Linked DNA regions of Kordia sp. SMS9. The protein of the gene in region 2 interacts with the protein of the main gene of each other region in a pairwise test. Links are inferred from orthologs where the notes say so. Each region holds a gene or a part of one and is shown on either strand. Other genes may lie near its edges.

Region 1 (8,832 bases), 320 kb from region 2 along the record:
TCGTTCTCTAAAACTACTTTCAATGACCAAATTGACATCTTCTTTTTCTATCTCTTTTTGAAGCTGTAGTTTGAAGTTGATGTTTTTATTTCGTTCAACAGCATTGTATAATGTTTGCGGATAACTATGATCGCTAAAATAGGTATACGCTTTGTTGTAAATGATAGGCGCATCCATAAAGTCTTGAAGCGAGGGCGTTTTACCTTCCATTAAAAACCATTTTTTATCAATAGGATGATGATTTACCGCAAAAATCTTCGGGTCTGACAAGAAGAATCCACCATTAAAATCAAATTGAAATTGATAGGTTTCCGGATTCGGAATGCCACTTGCCCACGTAGGATCACATAAATACCATTTCCCATTGAGTTTTACAGCATTCCAACTATGATTGGGTGAATCGAGCGTTTTCAAATTGATCGTACTTGTTCTGCCGTATCCGTGCACCATTTCACATTCAATATCGGCTAAATTTGCCAATTCTTTCACTAAATACGCGTACCCTGTGCAAATTGTAGAACGGTTTTTTAATAACTTTTTAAAGACAATTTTCTGAAATTTTGAATTCCACGCATTCAATTCTGCAGGATCATCTTTGTAGCGATAACGCTGACGTTTGTTGCGTTTGTATAATTTGTAATTGTTGGAAACACTGCTGCAAACCCATTTAAAAATAGCTCTGAAACGTTCTGCATCTGTGTCTAATTCTGAAGTTAATTTATAGACTAAATCTGGTAAATTATGTAATGTTTCGTCTTTGTATTTCAAGGCAATTTCATCGGCTTTCTCAAAGGAAATTTGATCAAAATCCGAAATTTGAGCCGTTGCTTGAAATACAAAGACGAATAAAAATATATGTGTTATAAATACACGCATTCAACAAAAGTATTTATGAACTACATTTAATTTTTTCGTTTCGATTTGTAACGCTTATTCGTGTTGACAGCGCCCATAAACTCAATCACCTCATCGGATAAAACTGCTTTTACAAATGTGGTGTCTGCCTTTATTTTATATTCGATAGATTCGTATCCTAAATAGGTAATCACCAACACATCGCCTGTTTCAAGCGCCACAGGAAAGGTGAACTCTCCTTTTTTATTCGTCACTGCACCTTGATTTTCTCCTTTTAAAATCACGTTAGCGCCTTCCAACGGTCCTTGCGGACTACTTACGGTTCCTTTAATGATTCTTCCCTTTTGAGAAGTGGAATTTCCAGACTGTCCATACATCGGATTGAACGCGAATACAGCCAATACTAAAATGGTAACATACCATATTTTTTGTGTAAATGTTACTTGTTTTTTCATCTGTTTCTTTTTTTAGATTAATTTCTTCTTGATCAAATGCGCAGTTATTAAATTAACGTGAGTTCGACTTAAAAAACCTTTATTTTACTTGTAATTTACTGAAAAATAAACACTTGTCAGTTCGAGCGCAGTCGAGAACAGCTAAGAATTGATATTTTCAAAGGAATCTCGACTGCGCTCGATTTGACATTAAGTGTAATGTATTAACAATAAAGTACATAGCATAATATTTATATCGAACTCACGTTAAATTATGAACAAACGCATTCTCTAAGTTTCTTTATATTTATAAAAGTATCTACAGTTTTGCTTACTTCAAAGTACGATTGAGTAAACCGCACTTTTGAGTGAGTGAACGTTTAATTTGTTCTAAATTAGTATTTTATTGAGCGAATTACAATAAATTCCTGTCAAACACTAAAAAATTAACAAAATGATTTGTTGCGCCGTGTGCTTCTAACTTTTCTTGATTTTCCGCACCAATTCCAATAAATTCGATGCCCAAATTGTTGGCGGTTTTCACATCCCAAATTCCATCGCCTAACGAAATAATGCGTTGAAAATTGGTTGTGTTGAAATAATTTTTTGCTTTCGCGATGGCGGAATTGACAATTTCCTCGCGTGTAAAAAAACGATTGGAAGCTTCTAGTAAAGGGCGATCGTACACAATTCCAGCACGATTCAGTTTAAATTCTGCTGGCAACAACATAGAACCTGTGGCAAAACAAACGGCGTAATTCGTTTGAGTAATAATTTCTTGTAAAAAAGTATTTGCACCTGCAATTTGCGTAATACGACACTCTTTGATTTCCTTTAAAAATTCAGCTTCAAACTGTTGCAATAGTTGTTTTGAAAACCCACGATTCACGTCTCTTTCATAATTTTCTTTCGCGATGAAACTATCAGTTAAATGTGTATAACTTTCCCAATCGGTATTCACGAATTCTACGCCAATCGTACGCAATGCATTTACAAAACCTGTTTGATGCACATTTTCGCTGTCGAGCAACGTTCCGTCAATATCAAAAACGAGCAGGTTTTCTTTTTTCATAACTCTTTACAGTTAATTTACCAAACGTTTGATCGAGTGTTTTTTCGGAGTGAAACGAAGAAAAATTGCATCGAAATCTTCTTTGAATACTCTCAATATTAATAAAAATTTGCGCGAATTCAATCGTTTTACAGATAATTCAACATTTAGCATTTAGCAAATAAACGTCATCAGTTAATTTTATACAAAATATCTTCTTCTGCCAACGCATCCAATAATTCCTGCGTAATATTTACTTTTTTCTTTTTGCTGGGTGCTTGTAATTTTATTTTTTCATTACGCTCGTATAAGGTAAAATGTAATGATTTATCGCCTTTGTGTGTGTCTAAAATTTCGTTGATAAAATCGAGTGTGTTTTCTTTTAGTTTATTTACATCTAGTTGAATCGTAAGCTTTCTTGCCGCAGTTTCCATCACATCTTGCAACAATTGCATCGAATTGAATTGCAATCTTGGATCGCCACGTTTTCCTGTATCACGATTGATCCAACCTTCTCGAATGAACGCTTTGATATAGACGAATGAATTCGGCACAAAGAAATGACGAAACTTTAAATATTCTTCTCCAAAGATTCTAAATTCATGCGAATTTGTATAATCTTCCACCGTAAATAATGCCCAACCTTTTCCGTTTTTGGAAACTCGGTGTTGCACTTCTGTCACAACGCCACCAAAAGAAATTTCACGATTCACAAATTCTTCCATTTTAGAAAAACAGGTTAAATCGCCATTACAGAAATAGTCCATTTCCGCTTTAAAATCGTCCAACGGATGTCCCGAAATATAAATTCCTACCACTTCTTTTTCACGCGCTAGTTTCTCCATCGTTCCCCATTCTTCACATGGCGGCACTTGTGGCTCAGCAATTTGCACTTCGCTGGCTTCACCAAACAAACTTACTTGTGCAGAGTTTTTATTTTCTTGATATTTTGCACCGTATTTCACGGCTTTTTCTAAAAAAGTAACCGCATCATTTTCTGTATGGAAATATTGCGCTCTGTGTGTATCGCCAAACGAGTCAAATCCGCCCGCTAAGGCTAAGTTTTCAAAAGCTTTTTTATTGGCTGCGCGCAAATCTATTCGTTTTGCCAGATCAAATACCGATTTGTATTTTCCTTCCGAACGTTCTTTCACGATGGTTTTTACAGCACCATGTCCCACACCTTTGATTGCGCCCATTCCAAAACGCACCGCACCTTGGTCGTTTACCGTAAATTTATAGAACGATTCATTCACATCAGGACCTAAAACTTCCAATTTCATACGTTTACATTCTTCCATAAAGAAGGTAATCGTTTTAATATCATTCATGTTGTTGGAAAGTACCGCCGCCATGTATTCCGCAGGATAATGTGCTTTTAAATACGCCGTTTGATAGGCAATCCAAGCGTAACAAGTAGAATGCGATTTGTTGAAGGCATACGCTGCAAATGCTTCCCAATCTTTCCAAATTTTCTCTAGTTTGTCTTCGGCATGTCCTTTTTCAGAAGCTTGCGAGATAAACTTAGGCTTCATTTTATCCAGTACGGCTTTTTGCTTTTTCCCCATCGCTTTACGCAAGACATCGGCTTCACCTTTGGTAAAATCGGCCAATTTCTGCGACAGCAACATCACTTGCTCTTGATAGACTGTAATTCCGTAGGTTTCTTCTAAGTATTCTTGACACGCATCTAAATCGTACTCAATATCTTCTTCTCCGTGTTTTCTGCGAATAAAACTCGGAATGTATTCCATCGGTCCCGGACGATACAAGGCATTCATTGCAATGAGATCGGCAAACGTTGTCGGTTTGAGCGATTTCATGTGCTTTTGCATTCCGGGCGATTCGTACTGAAACACGCCTACCGTTTCTCCTCGTTGGAATAACTCGTATGTTTTTTCGTCGTCAAGCGGAATGTTCTCAATGTCAATCTCAACATCGTGTTTGTACTTAACAAGCTTGACCGTATCTTTGATCAGCGTCAGCGTTTTCAGTCCTAAAAAGTCCATTTTTAGCAGACCTGCATCTTCCACCACCGAGTTATCAAATTGTGTACAGTACATGTCTGAATCTTTCGCCAACGCGACCGGAACGAACTTCGTAATATCATCGGGTGTAATGATGACGCCACACGCGTGAATTCCCGTATTACGGACTGAACCTTCTAACACGCGTGCCATGTTCACAGTTTCCGCAGCCAAATCATCTTCTTCCGAAATATTCACCAATTCATTGATGAGTAGAACTTCTTCAGCTCTAAATTTTTGTTTGAGTTCTGCTTCCGATTTTCCAAAAATCTTTGCCAGTTTCGTATTTGGAATCAATTTGGCGATTCGGTCTGCTTCGTTCAGTGGCAAATCTAACACACGTGCGGTATCACGAATGGACGATTTTGCTGCCATGGTTCCGTACGTAATGATTTGTGCTACTTGATTTTCTCCATATTTATCAATTACGTATTGCATTACGCGACCGCGACCTTCATCATCAAAGTCAATATCAATATCGGGCATGGACACACGATCCGGATTTAAGAAACGCTCAAAAAGCAGATCGTACAACATCGGATCAATATTTGTAATCCACAAACAGTAGGCAACTACCGAACCTGCTGCCGATCCACGACCTGGACCAACCGAAACGTCCATGTTTCGCGCTTCGCGGATAAAATCTTCTACAATTAAGAAATACCCTGGATATCCTGTATTTTCAATGGTTGCAAGTTCAAAATCGAGTCGTTCTTCAATTTCTGGTGTAATTTCGCCATATCTTTTTTTCGCACCTTCGTACGTTAAGTGTCGTAAGTATTTGTTTTCTCCGCGTTTTCCACCGTCGTGTTTGTCTTCTTCAAACTGGAATTCTTCTGGAATGTCGAATGCAGGTAATAATACATCACGAGCTAACTCAAATGGTTCTACCTTGTCGACAACTTCTTGTATGGAAAGTATGGTTTCTGGCAAATCTTTAAACAAGGTTTTCATCTCGTCTGGCGACTTGAAATAGTATTCTTGATTTGGCAATCCATAGCGATAACCACGTCCGCGACCTATGGGTGTGGCTTGTTTTTCGCCATCTTTCACACATAGTAAAACATCATGCGCAGTGGCATCTTCTTGAGCAATGTAATACGTATTATTGGTAGCCACCAGTTTGATTTCATGCTTTTTAGCCAATTTGACCAATACTTCATTCACACGATTTTCATCTTCTTGATTGTGACGCATGATTTCGACATACAAGTCGTCTTGAAAGGTTTCTTTCCACCAAAGCAATGCTTCTTCCGCTTGTGTTTCTCCTATGTTTAATACTTTGTTTGGCACTTCACCATACAAATTTCCCGTCAATACAATAATATCTTCTTTGTACTGTTCAATGACTTTTTTGTCAATTCGCGGTACGTAGTAAAATCCTTTTGTGTATCCGATGGAAGACATTTTTGCCAAATTGTGATAGCCGTTTTTGTTTTTGGCGATGAGTACAATTTGATATCCGTTGTCTTTTCGGGTTTTATCTAAATGATCTTCACACACAAAGAATTCACAACCTACAATTGGTTTTAGAAGTTGCGCATCGGTGGTTTCTCCTTTTTCGGCTGCTTCCGCAATTTTTGCTTTGATGCCTTTGTTGTAATTACTCACTTCCTTTACAAAGTGAAACGCGCCCATCATGTTGGCATGATCGGTCATGGCGACACCTTGCATGTTGTATTTTCCAGCGGCTTTTACTAAATCGCTAATACTAGATGTGGATTGTAATACTGAGAATTGCGAATGATTGTGCAAGTGTGAAAACGGTGCATTTTTTAAGGCTTCAAGGTTTTCGTTTATTTCTTGTTGTGAAATTCCGCTTCCGCCTTGCTCTTTTTCGAGTCGCTTTCGTATTTTTTCAGAAGCCTTTTTGAGATTGATGTGCTTCAATCCGATCATTTCAATTGGCTGCGGATTGTTTTCCGAAAAGCGTTCAAAATAATCTGGTGAAACATCTAATTGCTCAATCGTATATTGTTTTCTTCGGATGAGTTCTAAGAAACAACGCGTGGTTGCTTCCACATCGGCGGTTGCGTTGTGTGCTTCTCCAAAACCAACTCCGAACAAATAATTGTGTAATTCGGTTAGTGTGGGTAGTTTGAATTTACCAAATCGTCCTCCTGGCAATTGACATAAACTCGCTGTATCTTCCGTACAGGTATCTAATACAGGTAACTCTTGCAGATTGTTTGCAACGTTTTCGCGATAGAATTCTGCACCCATAATGTTGACATCAAAACCTACATTTTGTCCTACAATAAATTTTGCTTTGGACAGTGCAATGTTGAATTTTGCCAAGACTTCTTGCAATGAAAATCCTTGTTCGGCTGCCAATTCGGTAGAAATTCCGTGAATTTTCTCAGCATCGTACGGAATGTTAAAACCTTCGGGCTTGACTAAGTAGTCTTGATGTTCGATGAGGTTTCCCAATTCGTCATGCAATTGCCAAGCGATTTGGATACATCTTGGCCAGTTGTCTGTATCAGAAATTGGCGCGTCCCAACGTTTTGGCAACCCTGTGGTTTCGGTATCAAATATTAAGTACATATAGTTTGGTGTATGGAAGAATTTGCAGTGCTAAAATTACAATTTTTTTTCCTGTTTTCTGGATGAAGTTATGAACACCGTATTAGTGGTTGAGTACGTTCGACTGCGCTCAGTATAAACTAAATTAATAGGTATAAATTAGCATTTCTAAAATAGAAACCATGAAGTTATTAACTATTTTTGCGGCTAAAAAAGCGTCTATCGAATACACGACCGCATTTTTTCGTGCGGAAATACCAAAAAAAGTGGATTTAAGTAGTTGTGTTTCAGAAATAATAGTATTTTTGCAGCCTTATTAATAATCGAGGTCGTGAACCTCACAAATTAATTTTTTTATGCCTGTTAAAATTAGATTACAGAGACATGGTAAAAAAGGGAAACCTTTTTACTGGATTGTTGCCGCAGATTCGCGTGCAAAAAGAGATGGTAGATATTTAGAGAAATTAGGTATTTACAATCCAAACACAAACCCTGCAACTATTGAACTAAACCTTGACGGTGCGGTACAATGGTTACAAAATGGAGCGCAACCAACTAATACAGCTCGTGCTATCCTTTCTTATAAAGGAGCAATGTACAAGAATCACTTGCTTGGTGGAGTTCAAAAAGGTGCTTTAACGGAAGAACAAGTAGAAGAGAAATTTACTGCTTGGATAGAAGCTAAAGAAGGTAAAGTACAAGGTAAAGTTGATACTTTGGCGCAAGCAGAAGCAGATGCGAAAGCAAAAGCTTTTGAAGCGGAAAAAGCTAAAAACGAAGCTCGTATTGCCGCAAATGCTCCTGTTGTAGAAGATGCAGCTGAGGATGCTGGAGAAACACCTGCAGGTGAAGAAGAATAAATTATAGATATTACATATAATTTTTAGCCTAGTAAATACTAAATTTGCTAGGCTTTTTTTATGCTATTGATATGAAAGTTGAAGATTGTTTTTATTTAGGAAAAATTGTTAAGAAGTATAGTTTTAAAGGTGAATTACTGGCAAAGCTCGATACAGACCAACCCGATTTGTATGATGATTTGGATGCTGTTTTTGTGCAGCTTGGACGTAATTTTTTGCCGTTTTTTATTGAGAAATCATCGTTGCACAAATCTGATTTATTGCGATTGAAGTTTGAAGATATAGATACGGAGGAAGATGCCGATCAGTTGTTGAAGTGTGAATTGTATTTGCCACTAGAATTTTTACCAAAACTAGAAGGCAACAAGTTTTACTACCACGAAATTATTGGTTTTACGGTAGAAGATGCTTCTTTTGGAACCGTTGGAAAAATTGTAAGCGTGAATGATACGACGGCACAACCGTTATTTGAGATTGAACGCGAAGGTATTGAAATTTTGATTCCGATCAATGATGATATTATTAAGAAAGTAGATCGTAACGGAAAAAGCATTCATATTGAAGCTCCGGAAGGATTGATTGATTTGTATTTGGAATAAATTATGAGCAAACCGTTTCGATTTAAAGAATTTACAATTCAGCAAGATAAAACTGCTATGAAAGTGGGCACAGATGGCGTGTTGTTAGGCGCTTGGACTTCTGTGGAAAGCAATCCATTTTCGATTTTAGATATTGGCGCTGGCACAGGATTGATTGCCTTGCAACTGGCGCAACGTTGTGCTGCGGAATTGATTGATGCTATTGAGATTGATGACGACGCCTACGAACAAGCGGTGGATAATTTTGAAAATTCTCCGTGGAGCGATCGTTTATTTTGTTATCATGCAGGTTTGGACGAATTTGTGGCTGAGATTGAAGACAAGTATGATCTCATTGTGTCAAATCCGCCATTTTATCGAGAGAATTTTAAAACTGAGAGTCTTCAACGCGATACCGCACGTTTTACCGATGCCTTACCTTTTGAGGAATTACTGGCTGGTGTTGCACATTTGTTGGAACCGAAAGGAACGTTTCATACA
Region 2 (6,648 bases):
TGAGTGTTTTTAAATTGAACAGTAAACTATTTCCTGAAAATAAAAACGGGTACGACAGTTTGGCGGAAGCTTATTTTACGATACAAGATTATGAAAATGCTACAAAATATTATACGAAAGTTTTAGCGTTGGACGCGAACGATGCAAATGCTAAAAAAATGCTTGCCAAAATGGAAAAATAATTTTTTAGAACGCAAAGTTTGTTTTGAAAAGCAATGCGTCTCTTTGTGAGATTGTGCATTGCTTTTCTTTTTTTATAGAATTGTTATAAAATGGGCTGAAACTGCTATTCTTGGTTGAATTATTAGTAATTTTAACGTAAAAGTGTTTCTTTTTGTAAAATTTAAATTGAAAATCGCCTGCCATCATTTTCAAACACTTTGATCATCGTTGAACAAGCCTAGACGTTATACCTATTTATGAAATTTTTGCTTTCCAAATTTTTAGCAAGTTTAGTACTATGCAGCTATTTTTGCACAACCACAGCGCAGGAAATGCGCAAAGATGCTTCTAATGAAGAGATTTTTGATTTTATCATTCAGCACAAATATTCCAATCCGGGACTTTCAAAAAAATATGCGCAAATTTTAGTGGCAAAAAGCAAAATTGAAAAAGACAGCACACAGCTTTTTAATGCGTATGCACAGTGTTGTAAAATTTCTAATATTGAAGGAAATTACGAATTGGCAATTCAGCATTGTGATTCTGCAATTGTTACTGCAAAAGCATTAAAAAACAACCGATTTCTAGTAGAAGCTTATCTTACTAAAGGCAATGCTATTGTATTTCTGGGAGATAATAAACAAGCATTAGAAAATTATCTTTATGCATTAGATATTACGAAACAGCTTAACGCAATTGATTTTGAAATAGTCACCAATGCTAATATTGCCAAGATTAAAAGACGGATGGGTTTTTATGAAGAAGCCCTTTCTATTTATAAAAAGAATACGCTACTCGCTGAACAAAATGACTTTGAAAATAAAATGATTCTCATTAACTCTTATATGGGAATGGGCGGTACTTTTTTACGTTTACAACAACCTGATTCTACACTTAAATATTCAGAAAAAGGATTGCAAAAGAGTTTGGCAATTAATGATTTGGAAGGTGTCAGTTATTTTTATATTGATATTGGAATTGCGCATTTTATCAAAGGAAATTTTGAAACCGCGATTGCGTATTTACAGAAAGCGGAAAAAATTACCAAAGGGCTGAATAATCAAACCCGATTGACTGAAATATACTATTATATTGGGAAATCGTATTTTGAATTGGAAAAGGATGAAGATACCATTTCTTTTTTACAAAAAGTTGAAATTATTGTAAATGAAAATAGTAGTAAAAAAGGCATTGTTTTTAATCCTCCCGAATTATTAGGAACCTATTTGACACTTTCCAAAGCCTTTGAACGCATAGACAAACGTGATTTGTATTTGGAATACACCTCTAAGTATTTACAGTTAAGAGATACCAATGAAGGTCAGGATATTGAAGTCATTAAAGAATTGTATGAAACTGCGCAAAAGGAAAATAATTCGTTGACTTCCTTAACTTCAAAATTAAAAAACAGCCTTATTTATGTCATTCTGTTTAGTGTTTTTGTGGTAGGATTATGCGCCTATTTTTTGTTTAAATTTTTAAAAGCGAAAAAGCAGAACAAAGTTATTTTTGAAAAATTAGTCTCTAAAGTAAATACCCAGAAAGTAGCAAAACCAACACCTGAATTTAATATTGAGGACAAAAAAGTAGAAGCTATTTTAGAACGTTTGGACAAATTAGAAGAATCCCTATTTTTTCTCAATAGCAATTGCACCTTACAAAGTTTGGCTAAAAAAGTAAAAACTAATACGAATTATTTGTCAAAAATCATCAATAAGTACAAGCAGAAAAAGTTTTATGAATATTTGAACGATTTGCGCATTCAATATGTATTGAAACGCTTAAAAGAAGATCCGAAGTTTCGCAAATATTCTATCAAGCATATTGCGGAAGAAATTGGTTATAAAAGCACTAATTCGTTTACCAAATATTTCAAAGCTTCTACCAAGCTATACCCTTCCTATTATATTAAAAATCTTGAAAGCACAGCCAAAAACAACACCTCAAATTAAGTAATTTGAGTTTTTATCAATCTAAATTTTAACAACTTCGTATTTAAATAAACTATCTTTCAATTAATAATAAACTAAAAGACTTAATTATGAAAGTACAGCGTTTACAAAAAATGCAATTGAAGAAAGCGACTATCTCTAGAATCACTCAAATGACTTCCATGCTAATAAAAGGTGGTACTCGCCCTGGAGACCCAACACATTTCCCAAATACAGGACAAGAAACTCATTGTGCAGATGTAGTTTGCTTTTAAAAATATATCGTAAAATATATTTAAAAAAATCGGAGGTGTTGCTTCCGGTTTTTTTTATGTTTTTTTTGAATCAATTTCATCCTATTAAATTACACCTCAATTCTTTTAATTTTTAGCTTTCTTGCGCTACACTTTCTTTTTTTCACAGGATACAAATCATACATTGAGATCAATAAAATTTTTAACCACAAATATTTAAAACATGAAAACTCAAAAGCTAAAATCATTAAAATTAATAAAAGCATCTGTTGCAAATTTAGATACGCAAACGCAACAAGAAGTTGTTGGAGGACGCACAAAAGCTTGGACAGATTGTGGAAGTATTGTGTATTCTGTATGCGCTACTTCTTGTCATGCACACTAATGATAAATATCAATTATTTTAATTTTTAACCACAAAACAAAAATCATGAAAACTCAAAAGACAAAATCATTAAAATTAGTAAAAGCGTCTATCGCTAGTTTGGAAACAAAAACAATTAACGAGGTAAAAGGAGGAAGACCAAACTCATTTAGAACCATTTGTATCACTTCTTGTGTATCACACTAGAAAACTTAACTTAGTATGCTAAATAATTTATTTAGATGAACGAAAAGGCTCTTGTTTTGCAAGAGTCTTTTTTATTTATATGTTATTCAGAATTTTAGCAGCTTCAGCCAAGGTTTTTTCCGTTTTAGCAAAGCAGAAACGTAATAGTTTATGATCTTCTTTATTCGTGTTGAACACAGAAAGCGGAATGGACGCAATTTTATGTTCTCGTGTGAGTCGTTTGGCAAATTCTGTATCTAATTCGTCTGTGATATTTTCATAAGATAGGACTTGAAAATAGGTTCCTTCCGACGGTTTCCATGTAAAACGTGAGTCTTTGATCGCATTGAGAAAGAAATCGCGCTTTTCTTGAAAAAATGCAGGTAATTGTAGGTAGTTTTGAGGGTCTTGCAAATAGTTACCAATTCCAATTTGCATCGGATGGTTTACTGAAAACACATTGAATTGATGCACTTTTTTAAACTCGTCCATGAGTTCTTTCGGTGCTACGCAATAGCCCATTTTCCAGCCTGTATTGTGAAATGTTTTTCCGAAAGATGCCGTGATAAACGCACGTTCGGCTAGTTTTGGAAACAAAGCGGCACTTTGATGTTGTGCGTCATCGAAAATGATGTGTTCGTATACTTCATCACTCAGTAAAATAATGTTGGTATTTTCCAAAATTGACGAGAATTCTTCCATGTCTTTTTTTGACAAAACCGTTCCGCTTGGATTGTGCGGCGTGTTGATCAAAACCATTTTTGTTTTTGAAGAAATTTTGCTGCGTACTTCATTCCAATCGACTGCAAATGTGGTTCCTTTCAGTTGAATTGGCACAACCGTTCCGCCATTAGCTTCTACGGCTGGCGCATAACAATCGTATGCTGGCGTAAAAATAATGACTTCATCTTTGGGACGCACAAACGCACTGATAATGGTAAAAATAGCTTGTGTGGCTCCTGCTGTGACCACAATTTCCGTTTCCAGATTGTACGTTCGTCGGTATAAATACTTCATCTTCTCCGCAATAGCTTCTCGCAAAATTGGCGCGCCAGGCATCGGTGCATATTGATTGTAATTTTCACGCAATGCTTGTTGTACTAAATTTATCAATACAGGATCGGAAGGAAAATTTGGAAATCCTTGCGACAAATTGATTGCGTTTTCTTTCGCCGCCAACTGACTCATCACGGTAAAAATTGTAGTGCCTACGTTTGGTAATTTGGAAGTATGTTGGATCATTTTTTGGGTGTTTGCATCTCGACTGCGCTCGATGTGATAGATTTTTGATGTTGGAATGCTTCGCCCCTGTTTTTTTGGGTGCTTGTTGTTTGTTTTTTGCCTGCACTGAGCTTGTCGAAATGTAGATGTATTCTTAGAAACTTCTCCATACTCAATACTAATGTGTCACTTCTCATTAAAACCATCAATTCAAGTGTTTTTTTTCAAGCATTTCTTTGAACAATCCTTTGAGCGTGTCGTTTTCAACATTGTTGATATAAATGGCTTGAAAGTCGTTTCGAAAGTTTTGAATTTTACGAAGATCAATTCCTTTGTAGCGAATGGTTCTGCTGATTTCATTCCAAATTTCTAACAAGCTTCCAATCAATTTTCGGTTGGTTTCAAACTGTGCGTTGAGTTGGCGCAACATGCTTTTTGTATAACTTACAAATAATGGCATTTTTGCCAATTTTTGCATGGAAACATTCATAAAGTGTTGAATTTCCTCTTCGCTTTGAAAAGAAAAAAAACGATACCTATCTTCTGTGTTACATTTTTTACAAGCAACAATGGCGAATGTATCTTTGATCATTTGTGTGCAATCGTACATAGATTCGTAATACAATTCCAAACCTAAATTCGTATTGATAATCAAGACTTCACTTTTGATCAAATCGGTCAAGAAGTTTTTTAAAATAGCGACTTGCTGATGCGAAATGATCAGTTGTTTTTTGTGATGCTTTTCGTTGATGTGGAGATATTTTAACGGCATGCAAAAACAGATTTTTTGAACTCGTAAAAACCTTATGTTTTCACGTATACTTTTGAATTAACAGTTTCTAAAATAATACATTAACACGAGAAATTATGTTAAAATAGATTTTTTGACACAATCTGTTTATAAGAAATATTTATATGAGATTACTTTTTTTGCAGTAGGTATACAACTCTTCCGGCATACATTAAAAACGGAATTCCACTTCCAAAAGTAACGGCAACTAAAAATGTATCAATTTGTAAAACTCCAATAATGATTACGATAAAAGCAACGAACAATAATACCAAACCTATATATATTGCCACTTTTTTTTCTGCTATTTTTTTAGAAAACAACTTCCTAATTAATATAATCTTTCCAATCAATGAAATCAATCCGATAAGCATCAAACTGTTTCCTAAAAAGGAACCTTTTGAGAATTCAATTCCGTTGCGGATGATTGCTGGAATACTGATAAAATCGAACATTACCATGACTACATAACCATGCGCCTCTGGAATTCCAATGAAAATTATGGAATGTAGTATGATGGTTAGGAGTAGTGCTCTTTTTATCAAAGTACGTTGCTTTATTATTCTACAATTTCCATTTTCTTCAATAAGAACGAAGCATTCATGTTGGAACAGATGCCTTTTTTGAGTAAATACCCAAAGAAGAGTTCGTCGTTGATGATTTCTGCATCAAAGAAATAGTTTTTCACTTGATCAATTTCGTTTTCCAATTCGCACAAACTCAAATCGTGCGTTGCAATGATGCCTGCTGCGTTTTGCGAAGCGAGTTTTTGCACAATTTTCTTCGATCCCATGGCTTTGTCATGACTATTGGTTCCTTTCAAAATTTCATCTAAAATGATGAAATACGTATCATTTTCAATTCTGTCTACAATCATTTTTAAGCGTTGCAATTCTGAAAAGAAATACGAAGCACCTTCCGCGAGCGAATCTGTGGTACGCATGCTCGTAATGAGTTTTATGGGCGAATAGGTTGCTTGTTTTGCACAAATGGGAAATCCGACATTAGACATGACAATACTTAACGAAACCGTTCGGAGAAACGTACTTTTTCCCGCCATGTTTGCGCCAGTGACAATGAAAAACTCTGAATTTCCAATGGTAAAATCGTTGTCAATTCGGTTGTTCGTGCGCAATAATGGATGTCCTAATTTTTCCGCATGCATCACTTCTTTCACAGAAGCATCAATCGTTGGATAACTGAATTTCGGATGATTGAACGCAAAGTTTCCTAAACTGTTGTAGGCATCAAAAAAAGTAACGACTTCAAACCATTGCGCCACTTTTGTGCTGTGCTTGTCAATCCAAATTTCGATTTGATACGACTTTAAAATATCCCACAGTAAAAAACCATTTAAAAAGATCCCAACTAAGATGTTGTTTCGGTTGTCCAACGCATCAATTCGTTTGGAAAATCCGTTGACTAAGGTAGACGCTTTTTGAACGTCGGCTTGAATGTTTTGCTGTTTTTCTTTTAGTAATTCCGATGAAAATGTTGCTGTTTCAATGCGTTGTAAAAGTTGTCCGTATTGTTGAAACGTATCTTTCGCTTTGTTGGTATTGTTGGAAAGTTGGTTGATGCTTTTTAAGAATTTTCCCGTAATTCCCAATCCCAAAAAAAGCCACAATAAAGCTGCCAGAAATGGTAGTATTTGCAAGGAAACCAAGGTAATAACCGTAATGGAAAGTATTGAAAATAGAAGTGGCAAATACTTGATAGATTTTGGAATGAAACTTTTGT
Region 3 (6,721 bases), 160 kb from region 2 along the record:
CGCCGAACGGAAAGTAATATCCTGTTGTTGCTTTTCGGTTTTCGTCTGAGAAACGTTCGGGTATGAAATCGTTTGGATTTTCCCAGTATTTTTTGTTCCTGTGCAATTCATAAAACGAAATTCCAATCATCGTTCCTTTTTGCACGTTAAAACCTCCAAAAGAATCGTCTTCCAAAGCAACTCTGTCCGTAATCCACGCTGGTGGATACAAACGCATGGATTCTTCCACACAGTTTTTCACGTAGTTGAGTTTCGCTATTTTTTCCATCGGAGAAATCGCATCATCAATCGCATCAATTTCAGTCAATACTTTTGCATACACTTCTGGATTTTTGGCAATAAGATGAAAGGTAAATGTAAGTGCATTTGCAGTAGTTTCATGTCCTGCCACAAAGAAGATTAGGATTTCATCTATCAATTGTTCGTTGGTCATGGAAGTTCCGTCATCTTCGTATTTTGCTTTGAGCAGCATGTCTAATAAATCGTCGTGTTCTTTGTCGGAATTACGACGTTCGTCAATGACTGTATTAATGATATCGCGACTTTCCTTGACGAGTGTCATGTGTTTTTTGACCAATCCGCTTGCTTTATACCACCATTGTTTGTGTGGTTGTCGTATTTCTCGAATGATGAAATCTTGCAAGGTTTCTATAATTTCTTGCAGTCGGTGCATGGTATGTTCATCCGAAGAATAGTTAAACAGTGATTTTGCTACAACGTGAAACGCCAATTCGTTCATAATCGGATACGAATCTACTTTGGTATTTTTAGGAAGATTTTGCAGTTGCGTTTCAATGGTACTTTCCATAATAGTGACCAATTTTTGCAACTTTTCTTTGTGAAATGCAGGTTGAATGAGTCGTCGTTGTTTCAACCAATACTCACCACTTGAAGTCAACAATCCTTTCCCAACATATTTTGATAGGAACTTGGTTTGAATTTTAGATTTTTTATAGTTCCGATGATTTTTTCGCAACAAATACAGTATGATTTCTGCATCGCACGTCAGCATGATTCGTTTTGAAAACGGCGGCGAAATCGCAAACGTATCTCCATGCTTTTCAAAATTTTCTTTGTGAAACGGAATTGGATTTCGCGTAATCGAAGACGATTTGAAGAGAATTTTGTAGAATGGAATTGTGTTTGGATAGTGGTATGGCATTGGTTGCTAGTTGCTGGTTGTTTGCATCTCGACTACGCTCGAAGTGACAGGTTTATAATTTCTAAAAAAGTCCTCCTTGAACGCCACCTTTCACTCTTCCAAGATGTTTGTATGCGAGTTCGGTGACTTCTCTTCCTCTTGGGGTTCGGATGATGAAACCTTGTTGTATGAGGAAAGGTTCGTATACTTCTTCGATGGTTTCGCCACTTTCAGAAACTGCCGTTGCCAAGGTTGTAATTCCGACTGGTCCACCTTTGAATTTGTCTATGATCGCAGATAAGATTCGGTTGTCCATTTCGTCCAAACCATAGGCATCTACATTTAATGCTTTGAGACTGAACTGCGCAATTGCTATGTCGATCGTACCATTTCCTTTGATTTGCGCAAAATCACGCACTCTGCGTAATAGCGCATTGGCAATACGCGGTGTTCCACGACTTCTTCCTGCAATTTCAATCGCAGCTTCCATACTGATGGGAACTTTGAGTATTTGCGCACTTCGCTGCACGATGGTTGATAGTAATTCGGTTGAATAGTATTGTAAGCGGCTTGCAATTCCAAAACGGGCTCGCATTGGTGCTGTAAGCAATCCTGAACGCGTTGTGGCACCTACTAAGGTAAAAGGATTCAAATTGATTTGAACAGTTCTGGCATTTGGGCCCGATTCAATCATGATATCAATTTTATAATCTTCCATCGCCGAATAGAGATATTCTTCCACAATAGGACTTAAACGATGTATTTCATCAATAAATAAAACATCACGTTCATCTAAATTCGTCAACAAGCCTGCTAAATCACCAGGTTTGTCCAATACAGGTCCGGAAGTTACTTTTATACTTGCTCCTAGTTCATTGGCAAGAATATGTGCTAACGTCGTTTTTCCCAATCCTGGAGGTCCATGAAATAGCGTATGATCTAATGCTTCATCACGTAGGTTTGCGGCTTGCACAAATACTTGCAGATTTTCTAATACTTGATCTTGTCCCGTAAAATCCTCAAAGGATAGTGGACGCAACACCTTTTCTATGTCTAATTCTTCAGAGGAAAAGTTCTGATTTGTAGGGTCTAAGTTATCATTCATTAAAACAAAGATAAAAAAGAAAAGCCTTTCTATGCAGAAAGGCTTTTTATTATTTGTGATCTCTTATGTGAGATTCGGTATTTATGATATGAATTCTCTTATGAGATTTCCACTTTCATAGAGATTTTAGTGATGTAGTTCTTCTTCGCCTTCTTTCATTGGCACCGTTTGCGGAACAAAATCATCATCGTGTCCTGGCTTACTGTAATCATAAGCCCAACGGTGTACATGAGGAATTTCTCCTGGCCAGTTTCCGTGCATGTGCTCAACTGGAGTTGTCCACTCTAATGTGTTAGATCTCCAAGGGTTTTGCGTTGCTTTTTTACCATAGAATATACTGCTAAAGAAGTTGTATAAGAATACCAACTGAAATGCTCCTCCAATGATTGCAAACATTGTGATTACTACGTTTACATCTGCTAAGTCATCAAATAATGGGAATTCCGAGTTTGTGTAGTAACGTCTTGGTAATCCAGCCATTCCGATAAAGTGCATTGGGAAAAATACTCCGTATGCACAGACGGCTGTTACCCAGAAGTGCACGTATCCTAAGTTTTTGTTCATCATGCGCCCAAACATTTTTGGGAACCAGTGATATACACCTGCGAATAATCCGTATAGTGCGGAAATACCCATTACTAAGTGGAAATGCGCTACTACAAAATACGTATCGTGTACGTTGATGTCTAATGTACTATCTCCCAAGATAATTCCTGTTAATCCACCTGTAATGAATGTTGAGACTAATCCGATTGAAAATAACATCGCTGGGTTCATCTGTAAGTTTCCTTTCCAGAGTGTTGTGATATAGTTGAACGCTTTGACGGCGGATGGAATCGCGATTAATAAGGTTGTGAATGTAAATACAGAACCTAAGAATGGATTCATTCCTGAGATAAACATGTGGTGTCCCCAAACAATTGTTGATAGGAATGCAATTGCCAAAATGGAGGCGACCATGGCTCGATATCCGAAAATCGGTTTTCGAGAGTTGGTTGCGATGACTTCTGAAGTGATTCCTAGTGCTGGAAGTAATACAATATATACTTCTGGGTGTCCTAAGAACCAGAATAAATGTTCAAAAAGTACAGGCGATCCACCTTGATAATGCAAGGCTTCACCTTGTATGAATATGTCTGATAGATAGAACGATGTTCCAAAGCTTCTATCAAATATTAGTAATAATGCTGCTGATAATAATACTGGGAACGAAACTACACCAATGATAGCAGTTACAAAAAATGCCCAGATTGTTAGTGGCAATCTTGTCATTGACATTCCTTTTGTACGAAGGTTGATTACCGTTACAATATAGTTTAATGATCCTAGTAATGAGGATGCAATGAATATTGCCATGGACACTAACCACAATGTCATTCCTAATCCTGAACCTGGAATTGCTTCTGGCAAGGCACTTAATGGAGGATAGATTGTCCAACCTGCTGATGCTGCTCCACCTTCTACAAATAAAGAAGAAATCATGATGACACTTGAGATGAAAAATAACCAATAGGAAACCATGTTTAGGAATCCAGATGCCATATCTCGTGCTCCAATTTGCAATGGAATAAGTAAGTTACTAAACGTACCACTTAACCCAGCAGTTAATACAAAGAATACCATGATGGTACCGTGAATGGTTACTAAGGCTAGGTATTTATCGGCACTCATGACTCCGTCTGGCGCCCAACTTCCTAAGAATATTTCAAAAATTGTAAACGATTCCTTTGGCCATGCTAACTGCATGCGGAAAAGTATAGACATCATAATACCGATAACTCCCATGATAACACCTGTAATCAAGTATTGCTTGGCAATCATTTTATGATCCTGACTAAATATATATTTAGTAATGAATGTCTCTTTATGATGATGTCCGTGATCGTGTCCGTGATCTCCTGCTGCGTGTACTGCTGTTGCTGACATATCTATTTGCTATTCTTTTTTAGTTTATTTTTTATTTTTCTTTTCCAAAAGTTTCTTGCTCAGCAATCCACTTATCAAATTCTTCTTGAGTCTCTACAATTACATTGATTTGCATGTTGTAGTGAGATTCACCACAAATTTTGTTGCATAATAAAAGGTAATTGAATTCATAAGGTTCTAAGGCTTCTTCACCTTTTGCCACTAGTTTTTCACTTTTAGCAGCTCTAATACCATTGATACGAGTTACTTTTTTGATGATTTTTGGTGTTTCACGCATTTCTGCGGTCGTTTTATTTGGGGTCATCGCAAATTCTGTGATCATTCCTGGCACACAGTTCATTTGCATTCTAAAGTGTGGCATGTATGCAGAGTGCAATACATCTTGTGAACGCATTTTGAATACCACCTTTTTGTTCACTGGTAAGTGAAGTTCTTGCACGATGATATCATCTTGTGCATATTTATCTTCTCTATCTAAACCAAGTATATTTGGATTGTCTCCTAAATCAATCAAACGCACATTTGCTTTTCCAAGAACGTTATCTTCTCCTGCATATCGTGCTTTCCAGTTGAACTGTTGTGCATACAATTCAACAACAATTGGATCATCATCCATATTTACATCCATAATTTCATTCCAAGTGAACAATCCGTAAAGAATTAAACCTGCCAATGTAATTACTGGAATAATTGTCCAAATAAATTCTAATTTATCATTATCAGCATAATACAGTGCTTTTCTCCCTTTTTTACCTCTGTATTTGTAGGCGAAATAGTGAAGTAGAGCTTGCGTTACGGTTTGTACAAAGAAGATTAATACCATTGATATAATCATCAATGTATCTACACTTGTTCCATGTTCAGCAGCTGAATTACCAATCAAAGGCAAATCTCCCCATTTCCAGAAAGAAATGATTGTTATGATGTATATGAACATCAAGAATCCCATCATGAGGTATCCATTGACGTTGTTATCCTTGTCATTCGCTACTTGAGTATTATCTGCTCTCGCTTGTGATAAATCAAATATCTTTGTCAACTGCCAAATTGCGATTGCAATGAGGATAAGTACTATAAACGTTAAACCAGTAGTCATCGTATTTTATACTGTTTTGAAATTAATTAATAATGAAAGTGTTTACTTTCTTCAATAAACGGATTCCTTTTTGCTAATAATGGTGCTTTTGTCAATGCGGTAAATACCACAAAGATGAATAATCCTAAGAATAATAAGACGGCTCCAATTTCACCTAATCCTAGTGACCAATTTGCTCCTACTGTTGCTGGCATTACCATATTGAACACATCTATATAATGTCCAAAAAGAATGATGATTCCTGCAATTACAATTACCCAGTTTAATCGTTTGTAGTCACTATTCATTAAGATTAATAATGGGAATATTAAGTTTAATGCTAACATTCCAAAGAATGGTAAATTATAGTCGTCAATTCTTGTAATGAAATATGTTACTTCTTCAGGAATATTTGAGTACCAGATTAACATGAATTGAGAGAACCATAAATATGTCCAGAAAATACTAATACCGAACATAAATTTTGCTAAATCATGCAAATGACTATCATTTACTTGCTCTAGGTATCCTTTTGATTTTAGATAGATTGTGATTAAGGCAATTACCGTAATTCCAGACACAAACATACTTGCAAATACATACCATCCGAATAGTGTGCTGAACCAGTGGTGATCAAGTGACATAATCCAATCCCAAGACATCATTGATTCTGAGATTAAGAACAATACTAAGAATATTGCAGACAATCTGAAATTTTTCTTAAAGTTGCTATTGTCGCTTGCGTTATCTTGTTTTACGGAGAAGCGTCTAGAAAGTACACTGTACGCTATCCATATAGAACTAAAAATTACTGCTCTTATGATAAATCCAGTTTCGTTTAACCAAGCGCTTTTACCTACCGTAAGCTTGTCATAGTTGTCACTTAAAGGATCTTGTAGACTTGGCTCCATCCAGTGAAATAAATGATTCCAATGTAATGAAGACATTACCAACAAGATGATCATGATGATTGTTCCAGGGATAATGTAACTCCCAATACCTTCCATCACTCTAAATAATAATGGTGACCAACCTGCTTGTGCCGCACGTTGTATTGCATAGAATGCTAATACACCTAATGCAATCATCATAAAAAAGAATGCTGCTACATATACGGCTGCCCAAGGCTTGTTTTTTAATTGACCTAAGTGATGCTCATCCTTTTCTGCTTGACTCATGTGATGACCTCCATCTTTTCCATGCGTATCAGCTGAACCATGCGCATTGTCATGAGATTTCTCTCCATGATCGGCGGTTTCTGCATGATCACTATGATGTGCTGTTTTATCATCAGCATGAGAAGCATCTCCATGAGACGAACCGTGTCCATCTCCGTGAGCGGCGTGCATTGCTTTCATTTCTTCTACTGTACCAGGCGTATTCATGAAGCTAAATGCTACCATAATAGCTCCAAGTACAAAAGAGATAATTGCAAAAAGTCTTAATCTATTTGAAAACGTATACATTGTATATA

What was found.
Region 1: the proteins of KORDIASMS9_RS07610 (region 2) and dnaE interact in binary tests that used the Escherichia coli proteins (3 or more experiments, as listed by UniProt). The link is inferred for Kordia sp. SMS9 from one-to-one orthologs.
Region 3: the proteins of KORDIASMS9_RS07610 (region 2) and KORDIASMS9_RS08305 interact in binary tests that used the Escherichia coli proteins (3 or more experiments, as listed by UniProt). The link is inferred for Kordia sp. SMS9 from one-to-one orthologs.

What each region holds. Positions count from the first base shown.
Region 1 is NZ_CP031153.1:2,086,550-2,095,381, reverse strand. Bases 2,332-7,310 are described here. They hold dnaE (DNA polymerase III subunit alpha), read right to left. Parts: upstream 6,915-7,310; coding sequence 2,532-6,914; downstream 2,332-2,531. Other genes in these bases: KORDIASMS9_RS09035 (30S ribosomal protein S16), read left to right, coding at 7,250-7,310; KORDIASMS9_RS23160 (hypothetical protein), read left to right, coding at 7,076-7,213; KORDIASMS9_RS09045 (HAD family hydrolase), read right to left, coding at 2,332-2,361. In the rest of the region: KORDIASMS9_RS09055 (transglutaminase domain-containing protein), read right to left, coding at 1-876; KORDIASMS9_RS09050 (carboxypeptidase-like regulatory domain-containing protein), read right to left, coding at 903-1,310; more of KORDIASMS9_RS09045, read right to left, coding at 1,705-2,331; more of KORDIASMS9_RS09035, read left to right, coding at 7,311-7,753; ribosome maturation factor RimM, read left to right, coding at 7,825-8,352; KORDIASMS9_RS09025 (tRNA1(Val) (adenine(37)-N6)-methyltransferase), read left to right, coding at 8,356-8,832. UniProt on the Escherichia coli protein: DNA polymerase III is a complex, multichain enzyme responsible for most of the replicative synthesis in bacteria. This DNA polymerase also exhibits 3' to 5' exonuclease activity. The alpha chain is the DNA polymerase catalytic subunit.
Region 2 is NZ_CP031153.1:1,761,510-1,768,157, reverse strand. Bases 2,066-4,860 are described here. They hold KORDIASMS9_RS07610 (methionine aminotransferase), read right to left. Parts: upstream 4,137-4,860; coding sequence 2,994-4,136; downstream 2,066-2,993. Other genes in these bases: KORDIASMS9_RS07600 (hypothetical protein), read right to left, coding at 4,324-4,860; KORDIASMS9_RS23615 (hypothetical protein), read left to right, coding at 2,778-2,918; KORDIASMS9_RS23620 (class I lanthipeptide), read left to right, coding at 2,571-2,732; KORDIASMS9_RS07615 (helix-turn-helix domain-containing protein), read left to right, coding at 2,066-2,114. Outside these bases: KORDIASMS9_RS07620 (thioredoxin family protein), read left to right, coding at 1-182; more of KORDIASMS9_RS07615, read left to right, coding at 420-2,065; more of KORDIASMS9_RS07600, read right to left, coding at 4,861-4,890; KORDIASMS9_RS07595 (hypothetical protein), read right to left, coding at 5,040-5,453; KORDIASMS9_RS07590 (DNA mismatch repair protein MutS), read right to left, coding at 5,468-6,648. UniProt on the Escherichia coli protein: Shows aminotransferase activity with methionine and histidine as substrates, and to a lesser extent also with phenylalanine.
Region 3 is NZ_CP031153.1:1,921,370-1,928,090, reverse strand. The notes cover bases 1,773-4,640. They hold KORDIASMS9_RS08305 (cbb3-type cytochrome c oxidase subunit I), read right to left. Parts: upstream 4,173-4,640; coding sequence 2,373-4,172; downstream 1,773-2,372. Other genes in these bases: KORDIASMS9_RS08300 (cytochrome c oxidase subunit II), read right to left, coding at 4,204-4,640; ruvB (Holliday junction branch migration DNA helicase RuvB), read right to left, coding at 1,773-2,246. In the rest of the region: KORDIASMS9_RS08315 (cytochrome P450), read right to left, coding at 1-1,162; more of ruvB, read right to left, coding at 1,224-1,772; more of KORDIASMS9_RS08300, read right to left, coding at 4,641-5,268; KORDIASMS9_RS08295 (quinol:cytochrome C oxidoreductase), read right to left, coding at 5,295-6,713. UniProt on the Escherichia coli protein: Cytochrome bo(3) ubiquinol oxidase is the terminal enzyme in the aerobic respiratory chain of E.coli that predominates when cells are grown at high aeration.